DNA from 3 places in the Paraburkholderia sp. FW306-2-2C-D06C genome. Region 3 is predicted to be linked to each of the others. Evidence: predicted binding sites of a transcription regulator. Region 3 holds the regulator's gene; each other region holds the start of a gene.
The links. Region 3 encodes FNR, which switches genes on or off when oxygen is low (the NO sensors DNR and NnrR bind a similar motif). Its sites were predicted from a motif close to TTGATNNNNATCAA; they were not measured.
Positions count from the first base shown of each region.

Region 1: AC3WLT_RS32345 (PHA/PHB synthase family protein) is a predicted target of FNR. The motif match lies at 2,392-2,405, and genes of this name have one in related genera.
Region 2: adhP (alcohol dehydrogenase AdhP) is a predicted target of FNR. The motif match lies at 3,215-3,228, and genes of this name have one in related genera.

Region 1 is NZ_JBYSWU010000063.1:36,755-41,922, forward strand. Features, by position in the region: gene AC3WLT_RS32325 (F0F1 ATP synthase subunit epsilon) at 1-26, opposite strand, end outside; gene atpD (F0F1 ATP synthase subunit beta) at 23-1,498, opposite strand; gene AC3WLT_RS32335 (hypothetical protein) at 1,635-2,075, opposite strand; partial or broken gene AC3WLT_RS32340 (carbamate kinase) at 2,193-2,344, shown strand; gene AC3WLT_RS32345 (PHA/PHB synthase family protein) at 2,621-4,411, shown strand; gene AC3WLT_RS32350 (bifunctional enoyl-CoA hydratase/phosphate acetyltransferase) at 4,421-5,168, shown strand, end outside.
Region 2 is NZ_JBYSWU010000030.1:34,663-39,830, reverse strand. Features, by position in the region: gene AC3WLT_RS22145 (bifunctional aminoglycoside phosphotransferase/ATP-binding protein) at 54-1,700, shown strand; gene AC3WLT_RS22140 (c-type cytochrome) at 2,088-2,429, shown strand; gene AC3WLT_RS22135 (DUF3564 domain-containing protein) at 2,476-2,850, shown strand; partial or broken gene AC3WLT_RS22130 (hypothetical protein) at 2,886-3,107, shown strand; gene adhP (alcohol dehydrogenase AdhP) at 3,288-4,313, shown strand; gene AC3WLT_RS22120 (zinc-dependent alcohol dehydrogenase family protein) at 4,461-5,168, opposite strand, start outside.
Region 3 is NZ_JBYSWU010000038.1:24,777-29,944, reverse strand. Features, by position in the region: gene AC3WLT_RS25080 (acyl-homoserine-lactone synthase) at 1-430, shown strand, start outside; gene AC3WLT_RS25075 (FadR/GntR family transcriptional regulator) at 496-1,185, opposite strand; gene AC3WLT_RS25070 (universal stress protein) at 1,479-1,961, shown strand; gene fnr (fumarate/nitrate reduction transcriptional regulator Fnr) at 2,152-2,928, shown strand; gene AC3WLT_RS25060 (SUMF1/EgtB/PvdO family nonheme iron enzyme) at 3,059-4,387, shown strand; gene scpA (methylmalonyl-CoA mutase) at 4,521-5,168, opposite strand, start outside.

The sequences.
Region 1 (5,168 bases), on a different contig from region 3:
GTCAGCGCCAGGTGTGCGCCGCTCATTTCGCGTTCTCCGTGACGCGGGCCACGCCGTCTTGCGCGGCGGTTTGCTCTTTAAGGCGGCCTTCGTCAAGGGTGCCGATCATGTAAAGCGAGCTTTCCTGCCACGCATCGCACTCGCCGGCCAGAATCGCCTTGCAGCCGGCGATCGTATCGGCGAGCGCCACCGAACGGCCCGCTTCGCCCGTAAAGGCTTCGGTCACGGCGAACGGCTGGGTCAGGAAGCGCTGCAAGCGCCTGGCACGCCCCACGAGGGCGCGATCCTCGGCACCCAGTTCCTCGATACCGAGCAATGAGATGACGTCCTGCAGCTCACGGTAATGCTCGATGATCCGGCGCACCTCGGTGGCGACCGCCGCGTGCTCCTCGCCGACCACGAGCGGATCGAGCAGGATCGACGACGAGGCGATCGGATCGATCGCTGGATACATGCCTTCGGCGGCCATCGCCCGCGACAGCACGACCATGCTGTCGATGTGCGCGGCGATCGCGGTCACCGCGGGGTCGGTGAAATCGTCGGCCGGCACGTACACCGCTTCGATCGCTGTGACCGAAACATCGCCGACCGATACGATGCGCTCCTGCAGGCTTGCGACTTCGCTCGCGAGCGTGGGCTGATAGCCGACTCTGGACGGCATACGCCCCAGCAAGCCGGACACCTCCGCACCCGCCTGCACGAAACGGAACACGTTATCCATCAGCAGCAGTACGTTTTGCCGGTGTTCGTCGCGGAAATACTCAGCGATCGTCAGAGCCGTAAAGGGCACGCGCCAGCGGGCTCCGGGCGGCTCGTTCATCTGTCCATAAACCAGTGCGGTGCGCGCCAGCACGCCGGACGTGCGCATGTCGAGCAGCATTTCGTGACCTTCACGTGAGCGTTCGCCGACCCCCGCGAATACGGAGATCCCTTGATAACGCTCCACCATTGCATGGATCAATTCCATGACCAGCACAGTCTTGCCGACCCCTGCCCCGCCGAACATTGCCGCCTTGCCGCCCTGGGCAAGCGGCGCGAGCAGATCGATCACCTTGATGCCCGTGGCGAAAAGCGTGGTGGTGCCTTTCTGCGATGCGAGCGGCGGCGCTGCGCGATGAATCGGGCGACGCTCGATCTGCGCGGATAAGGCTTCGCCGCCGTCGCGTGCCGCTCCAGTCACATCGAGCAGCCTGCCCAGAACAGTTTCGCCGACAGGCGCTTCGATGGGGCCGCCGCCGACGCTCACGCGGGCGCCGCGCCGCAATCCCGCCGTCGATTGCAGCGCTAGCGCCCGCACCGTTGTTTCGCTCAGATGGGCTTGCACCTCGGCGAGAACCGGTGCGAGGTCGTCAGACAGGATGAGGAGCGCGTCGTTGACGGCGGGAAGTGTGTCGTCGGCAAACGTGACGTCGACAACTGCGCCACGCACGGCGACCACATACCCGTCGCTAGCGGCCGACGGAATTGTCGAGGGTGGTGTTGCCAGATGCGCCGACATTGTTGGGCCTCCATGCGGCCGCTGTAGAACAGTCGCAAGATACCGCCGCGGCCAGTCGAAAAACTGATCTTCGTCAAACCTGTGGGAAATGACGCTGAATCAGGCGTGAGCGGGAGATCGACAGCTCGGTCGTCCGTCACGATGAAGCGCCGACGAATGGCCGGAAGTTCATCTCGACCGCGCGAATCTGTTCGGCGCAAGTCCTGTATAGCCAGCCCGGATTGCCGTCGGCGCGATACATGCCCCGGCACATCGCTTTCAGTCTGATCGTCGAGGCGCCGTGATCGTCGGTTGTCCTTGTCGCCCATACATAGACGGTGCCGTAAGTATGCGGCTCGGCCGTTTCGATTGACGTTTCGTCTGCGCGGCGGATCGGCGTTATCGAGTGTTGCGCGACGTACGTCTTCGTCAAGCTCCATAGACGATCGCAGTCCGCGCGCACGGAACAATCTACCCATGCGTGGGCACGCGCCTCCTCGAGCTGGACCTCGGTATCGCGAAGCGCAGCATCGCGTGCCTGGGTGGTGCATGCCGCAAGCCCCGCGACGGCAAGCACGAGAAACAGCCTGTTGTTCATGTCCGCTCGATCCTTCGACACATCAGCACATCCAATTCGCAGCGCATGCCACGAGCATAGGTGCGCATCAGAGCGTTCTTATGATCCATGTCAAGCGGCGGACTTGCCCGTCATCACCGGTCGATGTCGTTTCCGGCCGGCTCAATGGGGCCGAAGGTCGAGGCAGCGTGCGAGTTCGTCTCGCGCACCGGCCGGCAGTCATCGGCTCGCTCGACCGCATCGAGGAGATGACAAGCGGTACGGCGGGCACGCGCGTCACGCGCGCGTAGGCAGCATTCAGCGATCGGTTACCCAGTCTTCCCCGCTCCCACTTCCATTGACCGAGATCAAAAGCCAGGGCCTGCGGGCGACTAAAGTCCAAACATCCGCAATTGGTGCGTCGCACAACATGAGCGCGCCGATTGCTGTGTCAGCGCAGTGCATTTGTTTCCAGACATGTCCCGCGTCCGGAACACCGTTCCCGGCGTGACCGTCGTCTCCCAGCGGCTTCGCATTGAACCAGCGATGCCGTCGAACAAAGCGCAGTCGAACGCAAAGGAATCTCAATGGACACCCGCACCCGAGCAGTGAGCGCCGAATTCCCCGCCGCAGCGGGCAGCGCTGCGGCCTGCCTTGATAGCAAAACGTTTCGCGACCTGGACCACGCCAAGGAGGCGCTAATCGCCCGCATGACCTTCGGTCTCTCGCCTGCGGCGCTGGGCGCGGCGCTGTCCGACTGGCTCATCCATCTCGCGGTGGCGCCGGGCAAGCAGCTCGAACTGGCGTCGCTGTGCGCGTCGAATGCGAGACGGCTATCCGACTATCTCGTGCAACTTGCACTCGGACAGCAAGCGGCTCTTTTGACAGAGCCGTCGCCCGCCGACCACCGGTTTCGCGCCGACGCGTGGCAGATCGAACCATACCGCCTGTGGCAGCAGAGTTTCCTGCTCGCCGAGCAGTGGTGGAATACGGCCACCCGCGACGTGCCGGGCACCACGCGTCATCACGAGGACGTCGCGGCGTTCGTTGCGCGCCAGTTGCTCGATGTGCTGGCGCCGGCAAATTGTCCTGTCACTAACCCCGAAGTCCTCCAACGAGCAGCGGCAACCCTTGGCCTGAGCCTCGCCCAAGGCGCCCGCAATGCGTTCGAAGACGCGAGCCGCGCCGCCTCCGGCAAGCCCGCAGCCGGGATGGAGCAGTTCAAGGTCGGCGTGACCCTCGCGGCCACGCCAGGCAAGGTCGTGTTCCGCAACCACCTGATCGAGCTCATCCAGTACAGCCCCGCAAGCGACGCGGTTCTCGCCGAACCTGTCCTGATCGTGACGGCGTGGATCATGAAGTACTACATCATGGATCTGTCGCCGCATCACTCGCTGATTCGCTACCTGGTCGAGCAAGGCCACACGGTGTTCTGCGTTTCGTGGCGCAACGTAGATACCGAAGACCGCAATCTCGGTCTCGACGATTACCGGCAATCAGGCGTGATGGCAGCACTCGGCGCCGTCTCGCGGATCGTGCCGGACCGGCGCATTCATGCAACCGGCTATTGCCTCGGCGGCACGCTGCTGTCGATCGCCGCCGCGGCGATGGCCGAGGCCGGCGATGAACGGCTCGCCTCCGTCACGCTGTTTGCCGCGCAGACGGACTTCACCGAGCCCGGCGAGCTGCAACTTTTCATCGACGACAGCGAAGTCTATTTCCTCGAAAGCATGATGTGGTCGCAAGGCTATCTTGCCGCCAGTCAGATGTCCGGCGCGTTTCAATTGCTCCAGTCGAACGATCTGATCTGGTCGCGCGTGATACACGACTATCTGCTCGGCGAGCGCGCACCGGCGAACGACCTGATGGCCTGGAATGCCGACGCGACCCGCATGCCGTACCGGATGCATTCGGAATATCTGCGGCGCCTCTTTCTCGATAACGAGCTGGCTTCTGGCCGATACGTGGTCGACGCGCGGCCTGTCTCGATTCGCAACATCCGCGCGCCGATGTTCGCGGTGGCGACTGAGGGCGATCACATCGCGCCGTGGCAATCCGTCTACAAGATCCACAACCTCTCCGATACCGATATCACATTCGTGCTGACGAGCGGCGGTCACAACGCGGGCATTGTCAGTGAGCCCGGTCATCCGCACCGGCACTTCAGGATGAAACTCAGCGCGGCCAACGACCTGCGTATCGGGCCCGATGAATGGATGGCCGCCGTCACGGCACAGGACGGCTCATGGTGGCCCGCGTGGAGCGAGTGGCTCAAAGCACATTCGAGTCCGCAGCGCGTGGCGCCGCCGTCAATGCCGGCCGGCGCGAACGGTCATCCGCTGGCGGACGCGCCCGGCACTTACGTGTTTCAGGCTTAGGAGGCGCTGGTGAACGACAACCTGTTGCGCAACCGGACTTTCGACGAACTTGCCATCGGCGAATCGGCGTCGCTCGTGCGGGTAGCCGTGCAGAACGACATCGACCTGTTCGCCGCCGTGTCCGGCGATATCAACCCCGCGCATGTGGACGCGGCTTTCGCATCGGGCGACCTGTTCGGGCACGTGGTGGTCCACGGCATGTGGACCGCCGCGCTGATCTCCGCCCTGCTCGGCACGAGGCTGCCCGGCCCGGGCACCATCTATCTCGACCAGACCTTGCAGTTCCGCCATCCGGTCGCGCCGGGCGACACCGTTACCGCGACCGTGACGGTGAAGGAAAAACGCCCGGACAAGCGCATTGTCCGGCTCGACACCTGTTGCACGAACCAGGCGGGCGATGTGGTGCTGCGGGGCACTGCGACCGTGATCGCCCCTGCAACACCGGTCGCGTGGCCATCCGCGCCGCGCCCCGACGTCACTGTCCGGCGGCACGACCGCTACGAGGCGTTCATCCGCGAGGCGCGCGCCCGTCCCGCGTTGCGTACCGCGATCGTCCATCCGTGCTCCGTGGAAGCCATCATGGCGGCGCTCGAGGCCCGCGACGAGGGTTTGCTCGAGCCCCTGCTGATCGGCCCGGAGGCAAAAATCCGCGCCGCTGCGGAGGCGGCCGGCGTGAGTCTCGACGGCATGCCGATCGAGGCGGTCGAGCACAGTCACGCGGCGGCGGCCCGTGCAGTCGAACTGGGGGCGGCCGGTC
Region 2 (5,168 bases), on a different contig from region 3:
TTCATGACGCGGGCCTACGCTGGAGGGGCCCTCATTGCGTTCCGGAGCCGACCATGCCCAGTCATTTCATCCCGCCGCTGCACAAGCCACTGCATGCACGGCAACGCGAACACCTCGCGCAGCGCGGCTGGCGCGCAATCGATCGAGCGTTGCAACGGCCCTGTTCATACCGCCATCCGGCAGGTCGGATACGCCGTATCGAAACGCATATTTCGGTGATCTATCTGACTGGCCGCTACGCATACAAGCTCAATAAACCGGTCAATCTGGGCTTTGTCGATTTCACGCGGCCTGCCTCACGGCAGCGTGCATGCTGTGACGAAGTGCGGCTGAACCGTCGGCTCGCGTACGAACTTTACTGTGGTGTTGAAACGATTGTTCGCCGGGGACGCGTCAGCAAGATCGGCAAGCACGGGCGCGTGACCGAACACGCGGTCAAGATGCGACGATTTGACGAACGCGATGTGTTTTCTGCATTGCTCGCGCGCGGCGAACTCGGCTTTGCAGAGATCGACGCGCTCGCCGAACGCCTCGCCGCCTTTCATCGCCACGCAACGCATACGCCACCGGACCACCGCTACGGCTCGGCAGCGGCGGTGCGTATGCAGATGCAGACAGTGCTGGATGCATTCGAGCGGGAAACACGGACGCTCGTGCCCACCCAATTGCGTGACTGGTGCGAGAACGAAGGCAAGCGGCTCGCGGGACATCTCGAAGCACGCCGTGCCGGCGGCTTCGTGCGCGAATGTCACGGCGATCTGCACCTCGATAACGTCGTAGGCCGTGGCAAGCATGTGCTCATGTTCGACTGCATCGAATTCAGCGATGCGTTGCGATGGATCGACGTCGCCAGCGATTTGAGCTTTCTGCTCATGGACCTGCAGGCGCACGACCGGAATGATCTCGCGGCGCGGCTCCTCAATAGCTGGCTGCAATGGACCGGCGATTTTGCCGCGCTGCCCGCGATTCGTTACTACATGGTTTACCGCGCACTGGTGCGTGCTTACGTAGCGTTGTTGAAAGCGCGCGGCAACCTGGCGCGGCACGCCGCTGAGCAGGCGAATCGATACCTGCGGCTCGCCGAACGTATGATCGCCATGCAGCGCCCTTACCTGCTGCTGTGTCACGGTTATTCAGGGTCGGGCAAATCGGTCGCAAGCGACGCGCTGGCCAGTCTGATCGGCGCGATACGCCTTTCCAGCGACGTCGAACGCAAACGCTTGAGTCCGTTCGCGCCGGTTGACAACCGGCCGATGGCTGCCACCGCGTATTCAGCCCGCTCGATCGATCACCACTACAACGTACTGCTGGCGCTCGCGCGGCAGGTGCTGGAGGCCGGCTATCCGGTGCTGGTCGACGCTACCTTTCTCAAGCACGAGCATCGATCACGTTTTTCGGCATTGGGTGACAGGCTGTCGATTCCCGTTGTCGTGCTGGATTTTCATGCGCGCGCGTGTCGACTTGTGGAGCGGGTACGCACCCGTGCTTTGGAATTGCACAACGAGTCCGACGCCGGGGCGGTCGTGCTGGTCAAACAATTGGCGAACGAGGAGCCGCTTACTTCAGAGGAAATGGCGGGTACCGTCTGTTTCGACACAGAAGTGCCGCTTGGCGCCTTCGCGCATGTCGAGTACTGGACAGCACTGTTGCAGAGGCTGGACCAGCTTGCAGCGGCTCTGCCGGAAACGGCGCACGCGTGAGCAGCGCCCTCGACCAGCGCCACCCGCGATCGCCGCGCGTCACTGCACCGGGATTCGACATGACCGCGACCATGCCGGCATCGATCTTCCTCCTGGGCTGCCCCCGGCAGAGCGAACGTCGGCGTTCATGAGCAAGGCGATTGATTTGAGTCAACTACCGAAAACGGCGGCAGCGCACGATGATTTTGTGCCGTTTGCCGTCCTCGCTCGTATTAGCTGCTTTCGCCGGCGTGGCATAAGGCTGTCATGGAACATCTGTTCAGATTGTGCACCGCGCTTTACGATTCCGCGCGCCCACGTTCGGTAGCCGATGTGGCGTCGCAGCGGATCTCGCGGGGACGGCACCGCCCCTACACTGAACCCGGAACCTGTCCTCGAGTGTGTCTCGTGAATACCCTGCCCTTGCGCTCTCTCATTGCAAATGCACTTACGCTGTTGCTGGCGGCAAGCGGCGCAGCGCTCGCGCAGTCCGAGCCGACTGCGCTGGTCGATCAGCAGCATTGCATGTTCTGCCATACCCGGGACGCACCCTTTCTCGCACCGTCGTTTCAACAGATTGCGGACCGTTATCGCGGTGTGCCACACGCTGGCCTGATGCTTGAACACAAGCTGCGACTCGGCGGCAAAGCCCATTGGGGCGACATGGCAATGCCGCTGCCGGCGGATCGCGGCGGCCCGTTGACGCCCGAAGACGCCCACACGTTGATCCAGTGGGTTTTGAGCCAGTAGACATCCAGCTCGTTTGCACGTGTTCGTAGCATGTACGGAGAACCTCATGCGCCTCACCCTCCACCTCGACACGTTCGATCGTGTCAATCCCATGGCATTCGCCATCCTGTGGCTCGACAAGGAAACGCGTCAATGGTCTCGCGAGGGCCATATGGGGCTCGAGTTGCCCGAATGGGGCGCCTTGCACGTCGATCGCGGCAGCACGCTCGTCTGCGGGCCGCACGATTCGACGCCCTGCTGCGTACTCGAAGGGCTCGATCTGAACGCCGATTCCGGACCGTTCGAGGGCGAAACCGGACGCGCGCAATGGTGCTCCGATGCCGGCAGATCTCTGATGACAGGCCATTGGCACGTGCAATGCGTCGACAACGAAAGCACGCAGCCGGAAGACGGCATCTTCGCCGCCGACGACAGCCAGTGAGCGTTGCCGACACAGCCACCGAGATGAGGTACATCGTGGCATTGACTGCTGATCTGGACGGCGTGCGTCATGCGTACGGGCTCTGCTTTGTGCGTGCGCCCTGGGCCTATTTCACGCGTTTGACACTCGATCAACAATGGGGCGACGGCTGGGAGCGCGCGCCTTATGAACAGCACGCTGGAGTCCCTTATTCCGACAGTCCCGAGCAGATCCTGACCGTCGCCTTCGACGGTCCGCTGTACCCACCCGACCTCGGCTATGACGCCCGATCCGTGGCCCGAACTCAAGACGTTCATTCAAGGGATGCGGGGTGCGGACTGTGCATAGCATCAGACTCCTTTGCCGGATGAACTCTCGGCAGTTTTTGACCCACGTCAATTCCTGCGCGTCCGTGAAGACGATACTGATCGCCATCGATTCTTCGTCTGGAGAAAAACATGGATCAACTCATGAAAGCTGCTGTCGTCCACGAATTCGGCGCCCCGCTGCGCATCGAGGAGGTACCCACGCCGAAGCCGGCTCGCGGGCAGATTCTCGTCAAGATCGAGGCATCCGGCGTGTGTCACACGGATCTGCATGCCGCTGACGGCGACTGGCCGGTCAAACCCAAACTGCCGTTCATTCCCGGCCACGAAGGCGTCGGCTATGTCGCCGCGGTCGGTGAGGACGTCAAACACGTCAAGGAAGGCGACCGTGTCGGCGTGCCATGGCTCTATACCGCCTGCGGTCATTGCGAACATTGCCTGGGCGGTTGGGAAACACTGTGCCACGAGCAGCAGAATACCGGCTATTCCGTGAACGGTAGTTATGCGGAATACGTCCTGGCCGACCCGAACTACGTCGGCCATCTGCCGCCGGAGGTCGGCTTCGAAGAGATCGCACCGATCCTCTGCGCCGGCGTGACCGTGTACAAGGGCATTCGCATGACGGACACGCGCCCCGGTCAATGGATCGCCATCTCAGGGATCGGCGGCCTTGGCCATGTTGCGGTTCAGTATGCGATTGCGATGGGACTGCGCGTGGTAGCAGTCGACGTATCCGCCGACAAGCTTGCACTCGCCCGCGAACTCGGCGCCGCGCTGACGTTCGATGCCGCGCAATGCGACGCTGCCGCCGCAATCCAGAAGGAAATCGGCGGAACGCACGGAGTACTCGTCACCGCGGTATCGCGCAGCGCCTTCGCTCAGGCACTCGGCATGGTTCGCCGCGGAGGCACCATTGCGCTAAACGGACTGCCGCCGGGCGACTTCCCGCTGCCGATCTTCTCCACCGTGCTGAACGGCATCACCGTGCGCGGCTCCATTGTCGGCACACGCAAGGATTTGCAGGAGTCCCTCGAATTTGCCGCCGAGGGCCGTGTCCGTGCACGCATTCATGTCGACCGGCTGGACAATATCAATCATGTTTTTGCCGAATTGAAGAGCGGTCATGTCGACGGGCGCGTCGTTCTGAAAATCGACTGACGCGCACAACCACTTCCCGACGCCGGTACGACGCCCCTGCCCTGCTTCATGACCGGCCAACCGAGCAGACTCGCGTCATCGAGACCGATATAGCGACGTCATCTCGACCATCAGAAAGGGCCAGGAAGCCCCGGCGACCCAGCCGCGCTAACGGATGGTCAGCACCGCCGCACCGGTCAAGTTGCCATCACGCAGATCGCTTAACGCCCGGTTCGCGTCGGTGAGCGCGTAGGTCGTCGTTTCGATCGCGAGGCGCGTCTCGGCCGCAATCCGCATGAAGGCGAGTCCATCGTCGCGAGTCAGATTCGCAACCGACACCACGCGCCGCTCGCCCCACAGAGACGCGTAAGGAAACGACGGGATGTCACTCATGTGTATCCCGCCGCACACCACCACGCCGCCTTTCGCGACCGCTTTCAACGCCTGCGGAACCAGCGCGCCGACAGGCGCGAACAGCAGCGCCGCATCCAGTTCGCTGGGCGGCGCCTCGTCGCTGTTGCCCGCCCATGCTGCGCCGAGGCGCAACGCCAGTTGCTGGGCCGCATGGTCGCCCGGGCGCGTGAACGCGTACACCGTGCGTCCCTGACGACGCGCGACCTGCGCGACGATATGCGCGGCGGCGCCGAACCCATAGATGCCGATCCGCTGCGCGTCACCCGCCATGCTCAGCGTGCGGTAGCCGATCAGGCCGGCGCACAGCAGCGGCGCCGCTTCGATATCGGTGTATTGCGCAGGCAGATGGAAGCAGTAGCGACTGTCGGCGACGGTGCGCTCGGCGTAACCGCCATCGATCGTGTACCCCGTAAAGCCGGGCTCGTCGCAGAGATTCTCCCGCGCTGACAGGCAGTAGCGGCA
Region 3 (5,168 bases):
CATGCTGATTCAGGGCGACGACCATCATGTGCGCGGCTGTTGGCGCCTGATGCCGACCGAGGGACCGAACATGCTGAAGGACACCTTCCCGCAACTGCTGCACGGCGCGGCCGCGCCAGTCGGGCGGCACATCTGGGAGTTGAGCCGGTTCGCGATCGAAACCAGCGGTGAGGAACAGTCGTTCGGTTTCGCCGACCTGACGATGCAGGCGATTCACGAGCTCGTCACGTTCGCCGACCGCATGGGCATCACGCGCTATGTCACGGTCACCACTACGCCGATCGAACGGTTGCTGCGCAAGACCGGCATCGAGATCAGCCGGCTCGGCTCGCCGTTGCAGATCGGCGTGGAACGCGCGGTGGCGCTGGATATCGCGGTCAGCCCGAAAACCCGCACTGCCCTGTTCGGGCCGATGGCCGTGGCGGCGTAGCCACACGCAGCCGGGTCGAAACCGGACCGCGGAGACGGCGGCCCGGTTTCGGCTCGTGGAGAACTTCAGGAACCGAACATCCGGTCGAGCGCGTTTTCCAGGTGCGCACGCATCGCCTGGCCGGCGGCCGGACCGTCCTTGCGACGAATCGCCTCGAGCACCGCCAGATGCTCTGCCTGCACGAGCCGCTGCCGCTCGACCGTCTTCACGAGCGACAGATTGCGCGACAGATTCATGCTGAACACGATCTGTTCTTCGATGAACGACATGACTGTGATAAAAAACGGATTCTTCGATGCGCGCGCCACCGCCAGGTGGAACATGAAATCGTCTTTTGCACCGATACCCTGGCTTTCGATCACGCGTTCCAGTTCGTCCCACGCGCGCTGGATCGAGGCAAGGTCGTCGGCATCGGCCTTGAGCGCGGCCTGTTCGGCGGCGCCTGCTTCGGTCACGATACGAAATTCATAGCAGCGGCGGATGTCGGACAGCGTTTCGAGCGGTGCGAAGCGACGCACGTCCGGATCGGGCCGCCGCGCGACCGTGGTGCCGGAACCGTGCCGGGTCATGATGATGCCGTCCGCCCGCAACCGCGCCAGCGCCTCGCGTATGGTCGGCCGCGAAGTTTCGAAGCGCTCGGCCAGCGCATGCTCGGTAGGCAGCCGGTCGCCTTCCTTGTACTCGCCTTCGAGAATGCGATTCAGGATGTCGCCGTAAATCTTGTCGGGCAGGCCTGTCGTTTTGCGCTCGTTCATCAGCGATGCTGAGCCAGCTTGTCTGAGTAGGCTTTGATTGTAAGGCAAACCGGAGCCTATCCATGAGTTCATGGAGGTGCGCCAAGCCGATGCGCAGGCCGGAAATGCTTACTGCACGCCGCTTGTCGCGCAATCCATCCAGGCAACACAATTTGACAAGTGTTTGATTTACATCCTGACCCGAGTGCGTCTTTTTCAGCGATCATTTAACCTCGCATCGGTAATAAATCGTCAATGGACGCGGTCATGCGGATTGCCCGCGACCCCCGAATCCTTTCAGACACGGAATTGATATGTACACACGTATCCTCGTAGCGGTCGACGGCAGCAACACCTCGCGCCGCGCGTTCGAGGCGGCATTGGCGCTCGCCAAATCCACAGGCGCTGTTCTGCGACCGTTCTATGTCGTCGAAAATACGCCCATGTATTTCGAAGCACCCGGCTACGATCCTTCGATTCTTCGCAACCGCCTGGTCGAGGAAGGCAAGGAACTCGGCACGGAATTCGCGCAGGCCATGCGCGACCAGGGCGTCAAAGGGGAACTTGAAGTGGGCGAAGCATCGTCGCTCGACGACGTCTCGTCGGTGGTGCTGAAGGCCGCCGCCGCTTTCAACGCCGATCTGCTGGTCATGGGCACACACGGCCGGCGCGGGTTTCAGCGCCTGATCCTCGGCAGCGTCGCCGAACGCTGCGTGCGCCACGCCAGCTTGCCTGTGCTATTGATCCCCTCCGCCGCGGGCAAAAGCAGCGAAGCCGGCGCTCATCCCGATGCATAGCAGTACATAACCACAAGTGGAAACCACAAGCGGAAACTACAAGCGGAAACTACAAGCGGAATTTACAAGCGGAAGCGCGAGCGTGACGTCGCTCAAGCAGCCTCGCTGCGCGAACGCGTCATTTTGCCGCTAAACGTGGGCCGTACGCGGTGGGACAATCAGTCATTACCTCGACAAATGGCTGCAGAACATGCTTACTCCTACCGCTGTTACCGCCAGTTCCGCTGTTACTTCATCCGCGCGTAGCGGCCGCCGTGCTTCGCCGCTGCGGGCTAGCGGGAGAAGCGCCGCGCGTTGTTCGAGTTGTTCGATGCGTCAGCTCTGCATGCCGCAAGGCTTGTCGTCCGACGAACTGCCGAAACTCGAAGCGTTGATCTGCACTGCACGCTCCGTGCAGCGCGGCGAAGCGCTGTACCGCAGCGGCGACCGGTTCGACAACCTTTACGCCGTGCGTTCCGGTTCGATGAAGACCGTCATGGCGCACCGTGACGGCCGGGAACACGTTACCGGCCTGCGCCTCGCCGGCGAAGCGCTCGGCCTCGACGGCATCAGTGAAGACGTGCACGCATGCAGCGCCCTGGCGCTCGAGGACAGCACCGTTTGCATCGTCCCCTACACCGCGCTCAAAACGTTGTGCCGCGAAATCAGCTCGATGCAGGAACGTCTGCACAAACTGATGGGCGAACAGATCGTCCGCGAGGCTGCGCAAATGATGGTGCTCGGCTCGTTGTCGGCAGACGAACGCGTCGCGGCATTCCTGCTCGACGTGTCGGAGCGCAACGCGCAACGCGGCTATTCATCTGCGGAATTCAATCTGCGCATGACGCGCGAAGATATGGGCAGTTACCTCGGTATGACGCTCGAAACCGTCAGCCGCACCCTGTCAAGATTTCAAAAGCGCGGCCTGATCGACACGCAAGGCAAGCACATCCGCATCGTCGATCTCGAAGGCCTGCGGCAAGTTTAAGCCAGACGCGCTGGACCTGGCCCGCGCCGCCACGTCCCCGCCCATCGCCTTTTAGCGCGCATTCGCCTTGGCATGGCTCCTGCGAGCGGGTACAGTCTTGAGTCCGTCCCCCGCAAGGAGACCCGGCGAAATGAATCGCGACCCCGCCCCGCATCACCCGCTCGTTCAGCGTCTGATCGACGCGCGTCACGTCACTGACGCACTGTTCGCCATCGTCAAACCCGAATTTCTGTATGAACGGCCGATCCGCGAGCGCCACCGGATCGTGTTTTACATCGGCCATCTGGAAGCTTTCGACCGTAATCTGCTCGATCAGCGTCTGTGCGACCTGCCCGCCTTCGATCCGCACCTCGACCAGCTCTTTGCGTTCGGCATCGATCCCGTCGACGGCGGGTTCCCCGCCGACCAGCCTGGCGATTGGCCGTCGCTCGAAGTCGTACGCGGCTATGGGTTGCACGCTCGTGAGCAGATCGACCGGGAGCTCGCCGCATTGGGCGATTCGGCTCGCCTCGGCCACGATGGCGCGCAGGCCGGCGCGGCCGAGCAGTTGCTGAATGTCGCGATCGAGCATCGGCTGATGCATGCCGAAACGCTCGCGTACATGCTGCATCAGTTGCCGCTTGCACAAAAGGTCACGGGCTCACGCGATGTGATGCCAACGCGCGTCGGACGCGGCGCGATTGCCGAGTCGATGGTCAGCGTGCCGGCCGGATCGACGGTGCTCGGCATGGCGCGCGAAAGTGGCCGCTTCGGCTGGGACAACGAGTTCGGCGAGTTGCTCGTCGATGTGCCCGCCTTCGAAATCGACCGCCATATGGTGACGAACGGCGCGTTTTGCCAGTTCATCGAGGCGGGCGGCTATCGGGAGCCGAAGTGGTGGTCGGAAAAAGATTGGGCATGGAAGGAAGCCGAGCGGATCGAACATCCCGCCTGCTGGTCGCAGCGCGAAGAAAACCGCGAGGACGGCGCATGGATGTTGCGCACGATGTTCGACGAAGTGCACCTGCCGCTCGATTGGCCCGTGTACGTCAGTCACGCCGAAGCCAGCGCCTACGCGCGCTGGGCCGGCAAGACGCTTCCCACCGAAGCGCAATGGCAACGCGCGGCCCACGGCGCGCCGCATGCCGCGTCGGGAAATTTCGATTTCCGCAGTTGGGACCCGCAGCCGGTCGACGCGCATCCGGATAACGTCAGCGCGTTCGGCGTCGAAAGTCAGTTCGGCAATGGCTGGGAATGGACCTCGACGGTATTCGACGCACTCCCAGGCTTCGAGGCGTTTCCGTTTTATCCCGGCTATTCCGCCAACTTCTTCGACGGACAACATTACGTGCTCAAAGGCGGTTCGGCGCGCACCGCGCAATGCATGTTGCGGCCGGCTTTCCGAAACTGGTTTCAACCGCACTATCAGTATGTCTATGCGGGGTTCAGGTGTGTGCGGGAGTTGACAAATAAAGCATAAGCGGATTTTTCTTTCCAACTTATGCTTTATTAGTCACAGCCGTCGCGGCAACCATCGCGGCGGCGATGAACGCGCCTGACACCTCGGCCGACGGGCGGTGCGGCCTCGCGCTTCGCGTGCCTCCGTCAGCTGCTCACGCCACCGTTCGCTCGCCCATTTCGCCCGCTTGTCGGTCTGCGACGCCCTCCACGAGCCGCGCCATGCGCAGCACAATTTCGTGCATACGTGTGCCAGGCAGAAAAAAATCGGCGACGCCCAGCGCTTTCAGCACACTCGTGCTTTCCGCCTGAACGTTCCCGCCCAGCACAACGGGTATCGAGGCACGACGCACGCGCAGTTCATGCATCAATTGCGACGTCAACTCGACATGTGCGCCCGCGAGCGACGACACGCCAATCATGTCGACGTCGTTCGCCAGCGCGCGCTCCGCAACTTCCGCGGGCGCGATGAAGAGTTCGTTGGACACGACGTCGAAGCCCGCATCGATCAACGCGGCAGCCACCGCTTGCGCGCCGCGATCGTGGCCGTCCTGCCCGAGCTTCGTGATCATCACGCGGGGCTTGCGTCCCAGCGTCGATGTCAACCTGTCGACCTGGTCGCAGGCAGCCTTCCACATTGCATCCGATGAAAGCGCTTCCTCATAGATGCCGGCGCTCGCGCGCAAACTGATCGCATGACGTGGCCACACGGCTTCGAGCGCGCGCGTGCATTCACCGACTGTCGCGCGCGCACGCATGCAGCGGATCGTCAACGCGAGCAGGTTGCCTGTGCCCTCGCGCGC